One region of the Hoskinsella mucinilytica genome, then DNA from elsewhere that is predicted to be linked to it. Evidence: riboswitches for the same ligand, from Rfam matches in the RefSeq annotation. Region 1 holds a riboswitch; each other region holds the start of a gene.

Region 1 (3,889 bases):
TCAACAGCTACGATCTTTGCACCTGCTTCCTCATATTCCTTATCTGTAAAACCACTGCCGATTCCGGCATTTGTTTCTACATAGACCTCATGACCTGCTTTGCATAAAGTAAATACACCTGCTGGTGTACAAGATACACGATTTTCATTGTTTTTGATTTCCTTTGGAATTCCAATTCTCATGATCATTCACACTCCTTATGCGTTACATTATAACACTTTTCTGTAAATGAAGCGATTATTTTCTCATTTCTTACATTTTTATTTCATATTCCAACAATGATTTAACGGTCCACTTCCCTTACCTAAATCAAGTCCATCCTTTAGTGCTCCTGTGATATAAGCCTTTGCCTGTTTCACACTTGTGACCATATCAAGACCCAATGCAAGATTACTTGCAATCGCACTGGATAGTGTACATCCTGTACCATGCGTATTTGGATTTTCGATTTTTTCACAAGAAAGCCATATCTGATTTCCATGATCATAGAGAAGATCATCCGCACAATCATCAAAATGTCCGCCTTTGATCAAGATATAACCATCATAATGCTTAGCGATTTCCTCTGCCGCTTTTACCATATCCGCCTTGTTATGTATCGAATATCCACACAATACTTCTGCTTCCGGAATATTCGGTGTAATGATATCTGCTAGTGGTAATAGCTTATCTTTCAACAAGTTCAATGCTTCTTCTGCCAACAAACGATTCCCTGAAGTCGATACCATAACAGGATCTACAACAATATGCGATGCTTGATATTGTTTTAATTTTTTGACGATTACATCGATCAATTGTGGTTGGGATACCATTCCGATCTTCACTGCATCGGGATAGATATCATCAAAAACACAATCGAATTGTTCTTCTAAAAAAGCCGGTGTAACATTCATGATATCCTTTACACCACACGTATTTTGCGCTACCAATGCTGTAATGATGCTCATACCATACACCTTATGCGCCATAAATGTTTTTAAGTCTGCCTGTGCCCCTGCACCACCACTTGGGTCTGTTCCTGCGATCGTTACTACCTTTTGCATATCATTTCCTCCAATTCTCTCATATCCTCGATATAAGTATCTGCACATTGTTTGATTTCCTTTTCATCCTTGTTCTGTGAGCGTTCCTTCACCGCCACAACATAAAATCCCGCTTTCTTCGCTCCTTGTATGGCATGTAATGCATCCTCAATGATCAAAGTATGTTCTTTTTTCATCTTCATCATCTCGCAAGCTTGAAGAAAACATGTAGGATCTTCTTTCGATAAATGCAGCTGTTCACAACTCACAATAAAAGAAAAAAATTCTAACAATCCATGCTTCTTCAAAGCTGCCTCACATACTGCAACATGATTGGCACTCAACACTCCCATGCGAATCCCCTTTTGGTGTAAAGATGTCACACATTCCTTTACCCCCGGTTTTAAGCGCATGGATCTATAACAATCACATAACAGCTCATAAACCTCTCTAGAAATCGTTTCCTTCGTAAGTGTTGGCAAATAATGCGTATGTAAATAGTCGATTGCCTCTTCCATGCGCATAGCTTCAAACAATTGATCCAATGCCTGATTGGTATAAATTCCTTTTCCTTTTAAATATTGAACAGCAAAATTATCCCACACATGCATACTATCAAGTAAAGTTCCATCTAAATCAAAGATACAAGTGATATCATCCATAACTGCTCCCTTCTGATATAAGAAAAGGAATCTACCAACATGGGCAAATTCCTTCATCAGCAATCAGTTCCCTACGTTGGCATTATCCAAATCAGGTACGGTCGAAGTCATTCAACTTCCTCTCAGCCTGTCAAGCAAGCTCCCTTTTTTCATAGGTATCATACCATAAATCGATGGATTAGGAAAGTAAAATTCCGAAAGGTATGATACAATAACAACTAGAGGTGAATACAATATGAATGAATTAAGAGCATTTTTTAAAGATTACAAAGAAAAGCAAGCTGCCTATGCGATGGCATTGAATACGATGTATTATGATTTACATACGATTGCGCCAAAAAAAGGTATGCCAAAACGCAACAAAGCGATGGCGATCCTAAGTGGTGAAGCTTTTCGTATGGCCACAGATCCTGATGCGCTAAAACAAATCGAAGCACTTGCTAAGCAAAGTGATGATCCCCAAGAACAACGTGAATTACAGTTGTTTCTAAAAGGTATGCAACTGAATCGTGTCTTACCAAAAGAGGTGTATATCGCTATGCGCCAAATTCAAAACGACAGTGAAACTGCTTGGTATGAAGCAAAGCAACAAAATCAATACGACATCTTTGAACCACACCTAAAAGCAATCATTCAAAAACAAAAAGAAGTCTTAAGCTATCTCAAAGATAAAACATCGGATTATGATTATTTGTTAGACAGTTATGAAGATGGAATGAATGTGGAAACGTATGATGCTTTCTTCAAAGCAATCAAAGAATCCTTGGTGCCATTGATCAAAGAAATACAGGAAAGAGGAAAGCATATAGATGATTCCATCCTATTTCAAAGCTATGATGTGGAAAAACAAGCAGCATTCAATGCACAATTATTAGACTATTTAAAAATGGATCATGATAAGTGTATCTTAGGCTTAACCGAACATCCTTTCACTGATTTTTTCAGTGATAATGAAGCCAGGATCACTACCCATTATTATGAACATATGTTGATGTCCGGTATCTTCTCAACCATTCATGAATATGGACATGCCTTATATTCTCTACAAGTCGATCCGACTTACGATCAAACTGCATTAAAGGATCAAATCGGCTATGCCATGCATGAAAGTCAATCACGTTTCATGGAAAACCATATCGGAAGACATCGTGCATTATGGGAAGTACAATTTCCTATTTTACAAAGCTATTTCCCTGAACAATTAAAAGATGTCAGCTTAGATGCCTTTATGGAAATGATCAATGTTTCTAAACCTTCCTTGATTCGTACAGAAGCCGATGAATTGACCTATCCTCTACACATCTTGATTCGTTATGAACTAGAGAAAGAATTATTCAATGGACATGCGAATCTAGACGAATTAGAAACGATGTGGAATGATAAATATGAAGAATACTTAGGAATACGTCCTGATAACGCAAGTGAGGGCATTCTACAGGATATGCATTGGGGTGCCGGAAACTTTGGATACTTTCCAACCTATGCATTAGGTAGTGCATACGCTGCTCAATTTTATGATGCAATGTCGAAACAAATAGATGTAGCTGATTGTTTGAAAAAGAATCACTTTGAAGAAATCGCTGCTTGGCTACAAGAGCATGTTCATCGTTTTGGTGCCTATCAAAAGGCTGATGATATCTTACTTCATGCTACAGGAATTCCATTCGATCCAAGTTATTATATTGATTATCTTACAAGTAAGTATCGTAAATTATATGCATTAGACTAATACCAAAAAACTGAAGTACTCCATGGTCTTCAGTTTTTCTTATTTCACCTTTGTCATCATTTTTAATTTCTGTTCCAAATAACCTACAGTAAATTCTCCCCAACTATAATTTGCCATATATTCTCCGGTATAAGAATTGATAGCATCGACATCCCAATCCATAAACTTATAAAAATCACAATCGATTTTGGTGATATCCACAGAAAAATGATTGAATTTTTTGACAATGATATCCTCAATGCCTGCCTCTTTTAATGTCTTCATCATGGAAGAGATATATGTCTGCATTTGATTTTGTATGGATATGGTATATTGTTTATCTTCAAATAATACCGCAAACAACTCTCTAAGGGTACATCCGCTACCCTTTTTATGTACTAAATATGCCAATATTTCCTTTGATTTACTACGTGAAAAATGAAGTGGATGACCATCTACAAATACTTCAAAATTGCCAAATGTCTGTACCTTAACAC
Region 2 (3,889 bases), on a different contig from region 1:
CTGTCGTTCTTCCTAAGGCTCAAAATAAAAAGTTGATATATGTAATAGGTGGTGGACCTGCTGGATGCAAAGCTGCTTTAACCGCATATGAACGAGGTCATAAAGTCATATTGATGGAAAAGGAAGCTCATTTAGGTGGGCAGCTGTATTGTAGCGAATTTGATGATTCTAAACTCGATTTAAAGCGTTATAAAGATTATTTGATTTATCAAATCATGAAATCAGATATCGAGGTGCGTTTGTCCTGTGATGCACAAGATCATCGAGAGGAAATGAAGCATGCAGATACGATCATTGTTGCAGTTGGTGCTCAGCCAATGAAACCAAGGATTGAAGGTATTGAACAAAAGCATGTTATGAATGCATTGTACGCTTATGAACATCAAGATGAAATCAAACAACAGGTCGCAATTATCGGAGGGGGTTCTGTTGGAACAGAATTAGCAAAGCTACTTGTGAAATCTGGTAGACAAGTTTCTTTGGTTGAATGGAGTAGACAACTTTGTTCCAATTTGAATGAGCATGTTCGTATGGGGTTATTACAGTGTCTAAAGGAAGCAGGAGATATAACAATTCTCTTGGAAGCGGAATGTAAAAGAATCGATCAACATGCTATTACGGTTTCTCAACAGGGAAAAGAACAGGTGATAGAGGCAGAAACTGTTATCTATGCTGTTGGAATGAAGGCTCAAAAAGAATTGGCGAATTCCTTTTTCCATCTCATACAAGATACCAATATCATTGGGGATGCTAATCGACCAGCTACAGTGGCAGAAGCAACTCATGATGGCTATTATGTTAGCGCTAGTTTATAACTTGTTTACTGCAAGCATTAAGATGTGTTTTGTCTAATTTGAATCTATGAAAGACCTTAAGGTAGAATGTCTAAACGATGCAATATTCAAATCTTTAAGGTCTTTTTACGAGAATGCTATGATTGATGTTAGGTTAACTTTTTATGTGCTTAATTCAGTCATTAATAAGAGACTATCTTGTTTGTTATCAACAAAGGAATAACTGTAGCAAGGTAATTGTTGGTAATATAAGAAGAAATCTATTAAGCTTTTTCTCTTGGTTAGAGGAAGAAAATCATAGTTTAAAAAGCCCAGTAAGAAGAATAGATAAGACTAAAACAAAGAAAGTTGTAAAAGAAGTGAACAGTGATGAACACTTTGAAATAGGTCGCATTACAAAGTACTATCATTTAAAATTAATAGATTATTATTTAGCTTAGGATCACTATAATACGCTAACATACGAAGATGTGTTAGCTGTGAAAGAAGATGTAGTCTCATATATATTACCTGATAATGATGAAATTAAGGCTTTAAGATTTGATGCGTTACTGTATGGAATAGAATTAGCCTACATAACAAGAAAAAATATAAAAGGACAAGAAAAGACTTAATAAAGCAGGTCGAAGCAGTATCAATTGTTGCCGATATTGCTAATATTCAAATGCAGTTTGAACTAATTATTCTTACAAGTAACAGATTATAAAATATAGCTAAAAATACATAAAATACCAAAACCACTCTTGCAATCAGAAATGTAAAGTGGTACCATTACTACTGTAATAAAAGGGGAGCCGATTGTGCTGAGAGGAAACGAGAAAGTTTCGACCCTGTGAACCTGATACGGGTAATGCCGACGTAGGGAGTATGATTGGAAGTTATTCTGAAGATATATCCTTGCGATATATCTCTTTTTTATTACTGCTAGCGGAAGGGGAGCGCCTTACGTGAAAAGAACATCAGCGAGGGAGCCTGCAAACAGGCTGAGAGGAAACTGTTATCGTTTCGACCGTACCATATCTGGAAAGGAAACCAGTAAAAGGCGCTGATTTTTATTATGATCCTTTTATTTGTTTCTATCCAGACAGCAAATAGGAGGGTGTTTTTTATGAGTCAGCAAAATCAAATTTTCAAAAGTGTATTTTTCGCTATGATGGTGGCAATTGGTGTCGTTATTTCACCAATTCTTCGTGTAGAAGGAATGTGTCCAATGGCACATTTGATCAATATCACTATGGCGGTTTTAATGGGACCATGGTGGTCCTTAGGCTGTGCAGTAACGATTGGAATCATTCGTATGGCATTGATGGGGATTCCGCCATTAGCATTGACTGGGGCAGTGTTTGGAGCTGCTTTGTCAGGTATCTTATATCGAGTTAGCAAGGGAAAAATATGGGCAGCAGTATTGGGAGAAATCATCGGTACAGGTATCATCGGGGCTATGGTATCCTATCCTGTTATGGAGTTTTTATGGGGTAAAAATGGATTGACTTGGATGTTCTATGTACCTAGCTTTTTGATGGGAACATTCATCGGTGGTAGCATTGCCTTTGTCTTCCTATTGAAGCTACAACATAATGGAATGCTAGTGAAGATGCAAACAAAGCTTGGAGGTAGAAGCTATGATGAAGTACGAGGAGTTATGGAACAGCAGAAAGAAACTGTTGTGGAAGCATGATCTGATTCATTGTATCACCAATCCGATTTCCATGAATGATTGTGCCAATGCAGTGCTTGCTTTAGGGGCGAAACCGATTATGGCACAGCATCCTGATGAAGTAGAAGAAATCACGAAACAAAGTAAGGCATTGGCACTAAATTTAGGTAATTTTGATGATATCAGAAAAGTAGCGATGTGGCGATCTCTTTCTATCGCAAAAACACATCAAATTCCGGTTATTCTCGATCTTGTGGGAGTTGGATGTAGTAGTCTTCGTTTGTCCTACGCCAAAAAGATGATAGCGGAGTGTTGTCCAAATGTCATAAAAGGCAATCTTTCGGAGATACGGGCAATTGCAGGGAAAACCAGTCATGCGAAGGGTATTGATGTTGGTATAGCGGATATTGAAAGTGAACTAAAAAGTGCGACATGGATCAAGGCGTTTGCCAAACAGCATCATTGTGTGGTTCTTTGCAGTGGAAAACATGATATCATCAGTGATGGTGATAGAACCCATGTTGTGGAAAACGGTTGTGAGATGATGACATTATGTACCGGTACAGGCTGTATGCTGAATGTAATTACCGCAAGTTTTTTATCGGTATTGCCATCATTAGAAGCTAGTGTCATGGCATGTAGTTATTTCGGAGTTGTGGCACAACAATGTCATGTACATGCAAAGGCACCGGGGAGCTTTCATTATCAATTATTTGACTGGCTTTATTCATTAAGTGAACAGGATTTCATGGAACATGCAAAGATAAGCGAGGTAACCGTATGAAAACATTAGATTTAACGTTATACTTGGTCACAGATTCCTCTGATATGAGTGAAGAAGAATTCCTTTGGAAAGTAGAAGAAGCTTGTAAGGGTGGTGTTACGTTACTTCAACTTCGTGAAAAAAACAAATCAACAAGAGACTATATTGATTTGGCATTTAAAGTAAAAGCAATCACAGATCGATATGATTTACCACTATTGATTGATGATCGATTAGATGTGGCATTGGCAGTAGATGCAGACGGAGTTCATGTAGGCGCTGAGGATATGCCAGTAGCTATGGCAAGAAAACTACTTGGTCCCAATAAAATAGTAGGTGCTACTGCGAAAACCGTGGCTGTTGCTCAACAAGCAGAAAAAGATGGTGCAAATTATCTTGGTGTAGGCGCAATTTATCCGACAACTACTAAGGTAAAAACGATCATCACTAAGGTAGAGACTTTACAAGATATCTGTAAGCATGTCGATATACCGGTTGGTGCAATTGGTGGCTTGAATGTAGAGAATTGTGACATTTTAAAAGGAACAGATATCGATGGGATATGCGTGGTTTCTGCAATAATGAAACAAAACGATTGTCATAAAGCCGCAGCTCAACTAAAAGAAAAAATACAATCGATATTGAAAAAATAAAGAAAATACAGGTGCTGATAAT
Region 3 (3,889 bases), on a different contig from region 1:
AAACCAGAAATAGAAGCAGAAAAGCTGCTGTTGTAACCATTACTATTTTCTTCATAGGATCATTTCCTCTCATTCATTTAAAGTTTCTTATCAATTCTATTCTTAGTATAAAGTATCACAGTAACAAAATAGTCACACGAAATTCATATTTTTCTCATGCATGAAAAAAAGAAGCACTAGGCTTCTTCCTCCATGATCGTTACATTTTCTCCATTTAGTATCTTATTCATATTACGAATCGCACACATTTTTCCACACATCGTACAAGTATCTTCTCTTTCCGGTGTGCTGTCTTTACGATATCGTCTTGCTTTTTCCGGATCAATGGCAGTATCAAACATAGCTTCCCAATCAAGATTTCTTCTAGCTAAGGCCATCTTATGATCCCAATCGATTGCCCCTTTGACACCTTTGGCAACATCTGCCGCATGTGCCGCAATCTTAGATGCAATGATTCCCTCTTTCACATCATCTACATTCGGTAAACGTAAATGTTCTGCAGGAGTTACATAGCATAAAAAGCTAGCACCATAGGTTGCCGCAATTGCTCCGCCAATGGCCGCAGTGATATGATCATAACCCGGTGCGATATCGGTAACGATCGGTCCAAGCACATAAAACGGTGCTCCTTGACAAATGGTATTTTGAATTTCCATATTAGCCTGAATCTGATTCAATGGCATATGACCAGGTCCTTCAATGATGACCTGTACATTCTTTTCCCATGCACGCTTTGTCAATTCACCAAGGGTAACCAATTCTTCAATTTGTGATATATCACTTCCATCCTCAATACAGCCCGGGCGACATGCATCCCCAAGACTTAAGGTAACATCATATGCTTGGCATATTTCCAACACTTCCTCATATCGCTCATAAAACGGATTTTCGTTTCCGGTAAGTTCCATCCAAGCAAAGATGATAGAACCACCACGAGATACAATATTGGTGATCCTTTTATTTTCTTTAAATCTTTGCGCAGTTCGTTTGTTGATACCACAATGAATCGTCATAAAATCTACACCATCTTGTGCATGCATACGAAAGACATCGATCCACTCCTGTGTCGTGATATCCTTTAATGCCTTATGGTAATAAACTACCGCATCATAAATCGGTACGGTTCCTATGATTGCAGGACATTCTTGTGTCAATTTCTTACGAAACGCTCTTGTATCTCCAAAAGAGCTTAGATCCATGATTGCTTCTGCGCCCATATCGATCGCATGATGAACCTTTTCCATTTCCATATCAAGATCCAAACAATCCTTGCTTGTTCCAAGATTTACATTGATTTTCGTTTTCAACATTCGTCCGATTCCATAAGGTTTTAAACAAGTATGGCGCTTATTCGCAGGTATGACGATTTGTCCTTTCGCTACATAAGTTAAAACATCTTGTATATCCATTTGTTCATAAGCAGCTACAGCTTCCATTTCTTTTGTGATGATATGCTTTCTAGCGGCATCCATCTGTGTTGTGTAATTCATCTTCATCCTCCTCGTATATGCAAAAAAAGCTGTACGCCTGCTACGGTGTTCAGCTTTTTTTAAGTTCTCTATCGTGGTTGTATCTATCCTAAGTCACAATAAAATCCCTTCGTCGGCATTATCCGTATCAGGTTCATTGGGTCAGGATCGTAAAGATCCAATCTCAGCCATCATCGGCACCCCATTTTTTGTACGTGTTTATTAGACCACAAAACAAGGAATAAGTCAATCTTTATCAAAAGATTGCTCATAGATACAGGATTGATGTTTTCCTTTTGTTTTTGCTTCATATAAAGCTTTGTCCGCATGTCGATACAGGTCATAAAAATCAGAACCATGTTGAGGTGCTAAAGCGATTCCGATCGATAATGCTATCCTTTGATCGCCATGTCCGTTTTCTTTGATACTTGTTTGAATATCATTGATCAATTCATGTAAAGCATCTAAATCATTGGTATGGGTAAAGATCAAAAACTCATCTCCACCTAATCTACAGAATACATCCTCTTCCATCTTTATGACCTTTTGGATACAGGATGCGACCATTTTCAATACATGATCGCCTATGATATGACCATAACGATCGTTGATATGTTTAAAATCATCTAAATCAATCATCAACAAAGCCCAATGTTGCTCTTGCTTTTGAGCCAATGCATTTTGAATCAAGATTTCGCCCATTCTTCGATTATAAATACCGGTCAACGAATCAAATTGGGCATATTTCTTTTCCTCTAACGCAAGCTCTTCTTTTTCCATTTGCTCACTCACATCTTGAAAATAACCGATGGATTTCACAAACTGTCCCTCATCATCATAAATCCTTTCACAAGTCATCTTGAGCCAAAGCTTTTTTTCATCATATACAGAAAGATCCACAATGGTCTCGCTCACATCTTCTTGTTGTAGATTTTCCTGCAACAAAGATAAGAGATGATATGTCTTAGGTAAAAACCGCTCTTTATGCTCCATCTGTTCCATAAAATGATCCAATAGATAATTGCCATGAACTTCTACCATCGTAGGTGGTATGACCTCACTGATTTGACGCAATGCTTCTTTGCTCATGGATAAGCGATCTTTTTTTACATCATATTCCCAAACATCAATTGCGGCTTGATGAATGATACTATCAAACATTTGTTGAGAAATTTTCAATTCTTGATCTTTTAATATCGTTGCTGTTGCATCGATCATAATACCATAATAAAGAGCACCATATGAGCTCATTCCACAATAGGTTGCTTTCATATGAATGTATCTTGTGGAATGATCTTTCGCAAGTGATCGAAATACGATATCCAAATCTCTTTGTTCTTTTATAGCATGTGCCACCGCATCTTTGACCATCTTACGATCTCTTGGATCTGTAAAATAACTACCCTTGGTTCCTATGATCAGTTGTTTATACTCTTCATTTTCATATCCCATCACTTTTGCCAGGTTATAGCTATGATAAGTAAATTTCATACCCTCAAAGCTAAACACATCTCCTGGAGTATTCGCTACGATTGCTTCGATCTTTTCCTGCATATGAATCAGATCATCTATATCTTCAATGATTCCGGCATAGTAGCTTTCCTGTTGATGTTGGATCAATCTGGTCTGATCTCTGACCCACATCGTTCCATTGTTTGTATAAATACGATATTCCGCAACAAATAAATCATCACTTTGATTTTTTATATCATCCACCTTCGTGAGCTTCTCACGATCCTCAGGTACGACCATATATAAGTACTTCATTTGAAAGCGGGTTTGTAAATCTTCTCTGCTAAAACCCAGCATGGATAAAAAGCGATCCGATACCGTTCTCAAATCAAATTCCGGTGTCTGATAACATTGATGATATCCTCCGGGCACAAGAGAATTCAATAAAGTAACATCCTCTCTTGCCTCTTGTAACATCATTTGAGTATTGGTCGTTTCTGTAATATCGATACAACAAGATATGATGGCAAGTCTTCCATCCTCTGCCTGCACCACTCTTCCTTTATCAATGACCCAAAGCCAACTGCCATCTTTACAAAGCATTCGATAACGTGTCGTATATTCCAATCCTTCATAAAAGGATCCTCCGATATCTTTCGCAACACTTGCCCTATCATCCGGATGTATCGTATGTTCCACAAGTCCGTCAATATGATCATACATATCTTGATAGGAATCATAACCCATCAACTTAATGATTTCATCATTTGCAAAATATAAAGGGAAACCCGCTTCACAATATCCGCCGATCATACCTCCAGGTACAGATTGTGCAAATAAATAAGCTGCATTTTCTTTATTCTCTTTCGCCATCATCTTCGATGTCGTGCTAGGTGCCACAATTCCCAAAATATTCTGTAATACTGTTTGTGATTCTTTCAATGCTTCCTCTTGTTGTTTCAAACGTG
Region 4 (3,889 bases), on a different contig from region 1:
TCGTTGTATTCTTGAACAAATGTGACATGGTTGACGATGAAGAATTGATCGACCTTGTTGAAATGGAAGTTCGTGAACTTCTTTCTGAGTACGGATTTGACGGAGACAATGCTCCAGTTATCCGTGGTTCAGCATTGAAAGCTCTTGAAGGTGACGAAAAATATGTTGGTGCTATCCACGAATTGATGGAAGCAGTAGATGCATATGTACCAGATCCTCAGCGTGAAACTGACAAACCTTTCTTGATGTCTGTAGAAGATGTTATGACTATCACAGGACGTGGAACCGTTGCTACTGGACGTGTTGAACGTGGTGAAGTTAAATTAGGTGAAGAAGTTGAAATCGTTGGTATCCATGACACTCGTAAGACTGTTGTAACTGGTTTGGAAATGTTCCGTAAACAGTTGGATATCGCTCAAGCAGGAGATAACATCGGAGCATTGCTTCGTGGTATCAACCGTGATGAAATCCAGCGTGGACAGGTTCTAACAAAACCAGGATCAGTACACCCTCACACTAAATTCAAGGCTCAGGTTTATATCTTGACAAAAGAAGAAGGTGGACGTCACACTCCATTCGTAACTAACTACCGTCCTCAGTTCTACTTCCGTACAACTGACGTTACTGGTGTTATCACTCTTCCAGAAGGTACAGATATGGTTATGCCTGGTGACAACATTGAAATGACTGTTGAATTGATTGCTCCAATCGCTATCGAAAACAACACAAAATTCTCAATTCGTGAAGGTGGACGTACTGTAGGTTCAGGAAACGTTACTGAAATCATCGAGTAATAAAAAAACATTAAAAGCATCGGCAATTTCGCTGATGCTTTTTTTTTTTAACAATGTATTTGCATATTCCTTTATTTAGTGTATAATTTATAACGTCATGACAGGGGTGCCCTTGGGCTGAGAAATACCCTTATGACCTGATCTAGTTTATACTAGCGTAGGGAGTCAGATCTAGAATTGATAGATTTGTTTACTTACGCCTCATGGAGGTGTTTTTTTATGAAAAAGGTGACTACATTAGATTTGGTTTTTATGGCTTTTTATGCGGCGTTATTCATGGTTCTTGATTATTTTACTAATATGATTCCATTTTTGCGAATGCCAAATGGTGGCTCTATTGGTATATCTACCATCGCTTTACTCGTTTGCAGTTATCACTTGGGTTGGATGAAGGCAACATTTGTTGGACTTATTTCTGTATTGATTCAATTTGTTACAGGCCCAATGTACATTCCTCAAATATTAGGATTCCTATTAGATTACCTAGTTGCATTCAGTGTGTATGGTCTTGCAAGTCTGTTCCCTAACTATAAATATTTTTATAGTGGGGTATTGATAACAAATTTTCTACGTTTTTTAAGTCATACGATAGGTGGTGTGATCGTGTGGGAAACAACCTTATGGGGATCAATCATATATAATGCACCATATATGATAGCAACAATGATTGCAGGAATGTTGTTGGTTCCGATACTTGTAGAGCGTTTGCATTTAAAAAGAGCCTAATAATATAAGGAGATAGCAAAAAAAGTTATCTTCTTTTCTATGAGACTTGTAATCTAGAAAGAGATAGAAGATAATAGATGTGTTATATGAAGAAAGAAGGACAATGCAATGTTAAATAAACAATATTTTACTTCAGAATCGGTTACAGAGGGTCATCCTGATAAAATTTGTGATCAGATATCAGATGCAGTATTAGATGCAATTTTAGAAAAAGACCCTATGGCACGTGTTGCTTGTGAAACATGCTGTACAACTGGTATGGTCATGATCATGGGAGAAATCTCAACAAATTGTTATGTAGATATTCCTAGTATCGCAAGAAATACTGTTTTGGAAATCGGCTACGATCGTGCTAAATACGGTTTTGATGGAACAACTTGTTCTGTGTTGACTACCATTGATGAACAATCTGGAGATATAGCAATGGGTGTAGACCATTCTATGGAAACAAAAGAAGGTGGAGAAGAAAATAATGGTGCTGGTGATCAGGGAATGATGTTCGGCTATGCTTGTGATGAAACGCCTGAATTCATGCCACTTCCAATATCATTGGCACATAGACTGGCAAAGCAACTTACAAAAATCAGAAAGGATGGCGTTGTGGATTATCTTCGTCCGGATGGGAAAACTCAGGTTACTGTAGAATATGAAAATGATCGTCCGATACGAGTTGATACCATCGTAATATCTACTCAGCATTCTGAGGCAGTTAGTTTAGATACCATTCGCAAGGATTTAAAAAACTATGTGATTGATGCAGTAATTGATCCATCTATGATGGACGAAGACACTAAGGTTTATATTAATCCAACTGGAAGATTTGTAATTGGTGGGCCTCAAGGTGATAGCGGATTGACTGGAAGAAAGATTATAGTTGATACTTATGGTGGAATGGCTCGTCATGGTGGAGGTGCTTTTTCAGGTAAGGATCCTACAAAAGTAGATAGAAGCGCTGCTTATGCGGCACGCTATGTTGCTAAAAATATTGTAGCAGCAGGATTAGCAAATAAATGCGAAGTTCAGCTTGCATATGCAATCGGTGTTGCTCATCCTGTTAGTGTATTGGTTGATACTTTTGGTACAGGAAAGCTAAAAGATGAAGAAATCGCAGATATCGTACGAAAAGAATTTGATCTTCGTCCAACTTCAATCATCAAAACTTTGGAATTGAGAAAGCCTCAATATAAACAACTTGCAGCTTACGGGCATTTCGGCAGAGATGATTTGAATGTAAAATGGGAAGATACAACTCCTGCTGAGCATTTAAAGCAATATTTACCGGATTAACATAAGGAGAATGATGATGTTCTCAGATTACCATATGCATACCAGTTTTAGTGATGATTCTATTTATCCAATGGAGGAATTAGTAAACAGAGCAATTTACCTAGGTTTAGACGAAATTTGTTTTACAGAGCATGTTGATCATGGAATAAAATTCTATAATGAATTATTTTATACAACATATCGCCAAGAATTTGATCGTTGTAGAAAATTATACGGCAATCGAATTAATTTGAAATATGGAATAGAGTTTGGTATGCAAACACATACCATAGCTCAATATGAAAGAGATTTTAAACACAATGATTTCGATTTCGTCATTTTATCCTGTCATCAGGTCAATGATCTGGAGTTTTGGACTCAAGATTTTCAAAAAGGAAAAACACAGCGTGAGTATAATCTAGCTTATTATCAGGAAATTCTTGATGTAATGAAACAATATAAGAATTATAGTGTTTTAGGACATTTAGATGCAATTAAACGGGATGATAAAGCAGGTATTTATCCTTTCAGTGAAACGAAGGATATTCTAACAAAAATATTGAAGTTAGTGATCCAGGATGGAAAAGGACTTGAGATTAACACAAGTAATGAGCGCTATGGATTACATGATTTAACGCCTTGTCGAGATATTTTAAGATTATATAAGGACTTGGGTGGCAAGATTCTCACTTTTGGTAGTGATATTCATAAACAAGAACACGTTGGATACCACATTCAGGAAATAAAAGAAGATGTCAAGGCATTGGGCTTTGAGACATTCTGTACATATGAAAAAATGTGTCCAATTTATCATGATCTTTAGTTTTTGAAAGAGGAAAAGATAAAAAAATCCTCTTTTTTTATTGGTTTTGCGATAAAAAAACAATGTAAGCGTATACAGAAAATGAGGTTATATACAAAATAGAACGTATACAATAAAACCTTTTGTTTAGGGCGAAAATTGTGAAAAAAAGCCTAAAATAGGGGTTGTATTCAATATTTGTATGTGTTAAAATATTATCACGACCGCAAGGACATGCGAGGTTGCTGACCCACTGAAAGGCGTTGTCATGAACAGCCGGTCAGGGAATTCGCATCGAGCG

Evidence for each region. Region 1 has a riboswitch for thiamine pyrophosphate ahead of UGRO018_RS03770 (HAD family hydrolase). Riboswitches for the same ligand answer to the same signal wherever they lie in the genome.
Region 2: it holds a riboswitch for thiamine pyrophosphate, as region 1 does, so the genes downstream of both, thiW (energy coupling factor transporter S component ThiW) here and UGRO018_RS03770 (HAD family hydrolase) in region 1, are expected to answer to the same signal.
Region 3: it holds a riboswitch for thiamine pyrophosphate, as region 1 does, so the genes downstream of both, thiC (phosphomethylpyrimidine synthase ThiC) here and UGRO018_RS03770 (HAD family hydrolase) in region 1, are expected to answer to the same signal.
Region 4: it holds a riboswitch for thiamine pyrophosphate, as region 1 does, so the genes downstream of both, UGRO018_RS13425 (energy-coupled thiamine transporter ThiT) here and UGRO018_RS03770 (HAD family hydrolase) in region 1, are expected to answer to the same signal.

Annotation. Positions count from the first base shown of each region.
Region 1 is NZ_JBEQZJ010000007.1:74,123-78,011, reverse strand. It holds gene ald (alanine dehydrogenase) at 1-182, opposite strand, end outside; gene thiD (bifunctional hydroxymethylpyrimidine kinase/phosphomethylpyrimidine kinase) at 261-1,043, opposite strand; gene UGRO018_RS03770 (HAD family hydrolase) at 1,031-1,684, opposite strand; TPP riboswitch at 1,736-1,840, opposite strand; gene UGRO018_RS03765 (carboxypeptidase M32) at 1,920-3,413, shown strand; gene UGRO018_RS03760 (response regulator) at 3,453-3,889, opposite strand, start outside.
Region 2 is NZ_JBEQZJ010000050.1:16,778-20,666, forward strand. It holds gene UGRO018_RS15320 (oxidoreductase) at 1-815, shown strand, start outside; gene UGRO018_RS15325 (hypothetical protein) at 959-1,234, shown strand; gene UGRO018_RS15330 (hypothetical protein) at 1,274-1,408, shown strand; TPP riboswitch at 1,572-1,677, shown strand; gene thiW (energy coupling factor transporter S component ThiW) at 1,903-2,472, shown strand; gene thiM (hydroxyethylthiazole kinase) at 2,417-3,235, shown strand; gene thiE (thiamine phosphate synthase) at 3,232-3,867, shown strand.
Region 3 is NZ_JBEQZJ010000028.1:8,474-12,362, reverse strand. It holds gene UGRO018_RS11185 (hypothetical protein) at 1-55, opposite strand, end outside; gene thiC (phosphomethylpyrimidine synthase ThiC) at 177-1,490, opposite strand; TPP riboswitch at 1,578-1,684, opposite strand; gene UGRO018_RS11175 (diguanylate cyclase domain-containing protein) at 1,716-3,889, opposite strand, start outside.
Region 4 is NZ_JBEQZJ010000037.1:30,282-34,170, reverse strand. It holds gene tuf (elongation factor Tu) at 1-794, shown strand, start outside; TPP riboswitch at 887-975, shown strand; gene UGRO018_RS13425 (energy-coupled thiamine transporter ThiT) at 1,014-1,520, shown strand; gene metK (methionine adenosyltransferase) at 1,629-2,807, shown strand; gene UGRO018_RS13415 (histidinol-phosphatase HisJ family protein) at 2,824-3,609, shown strand.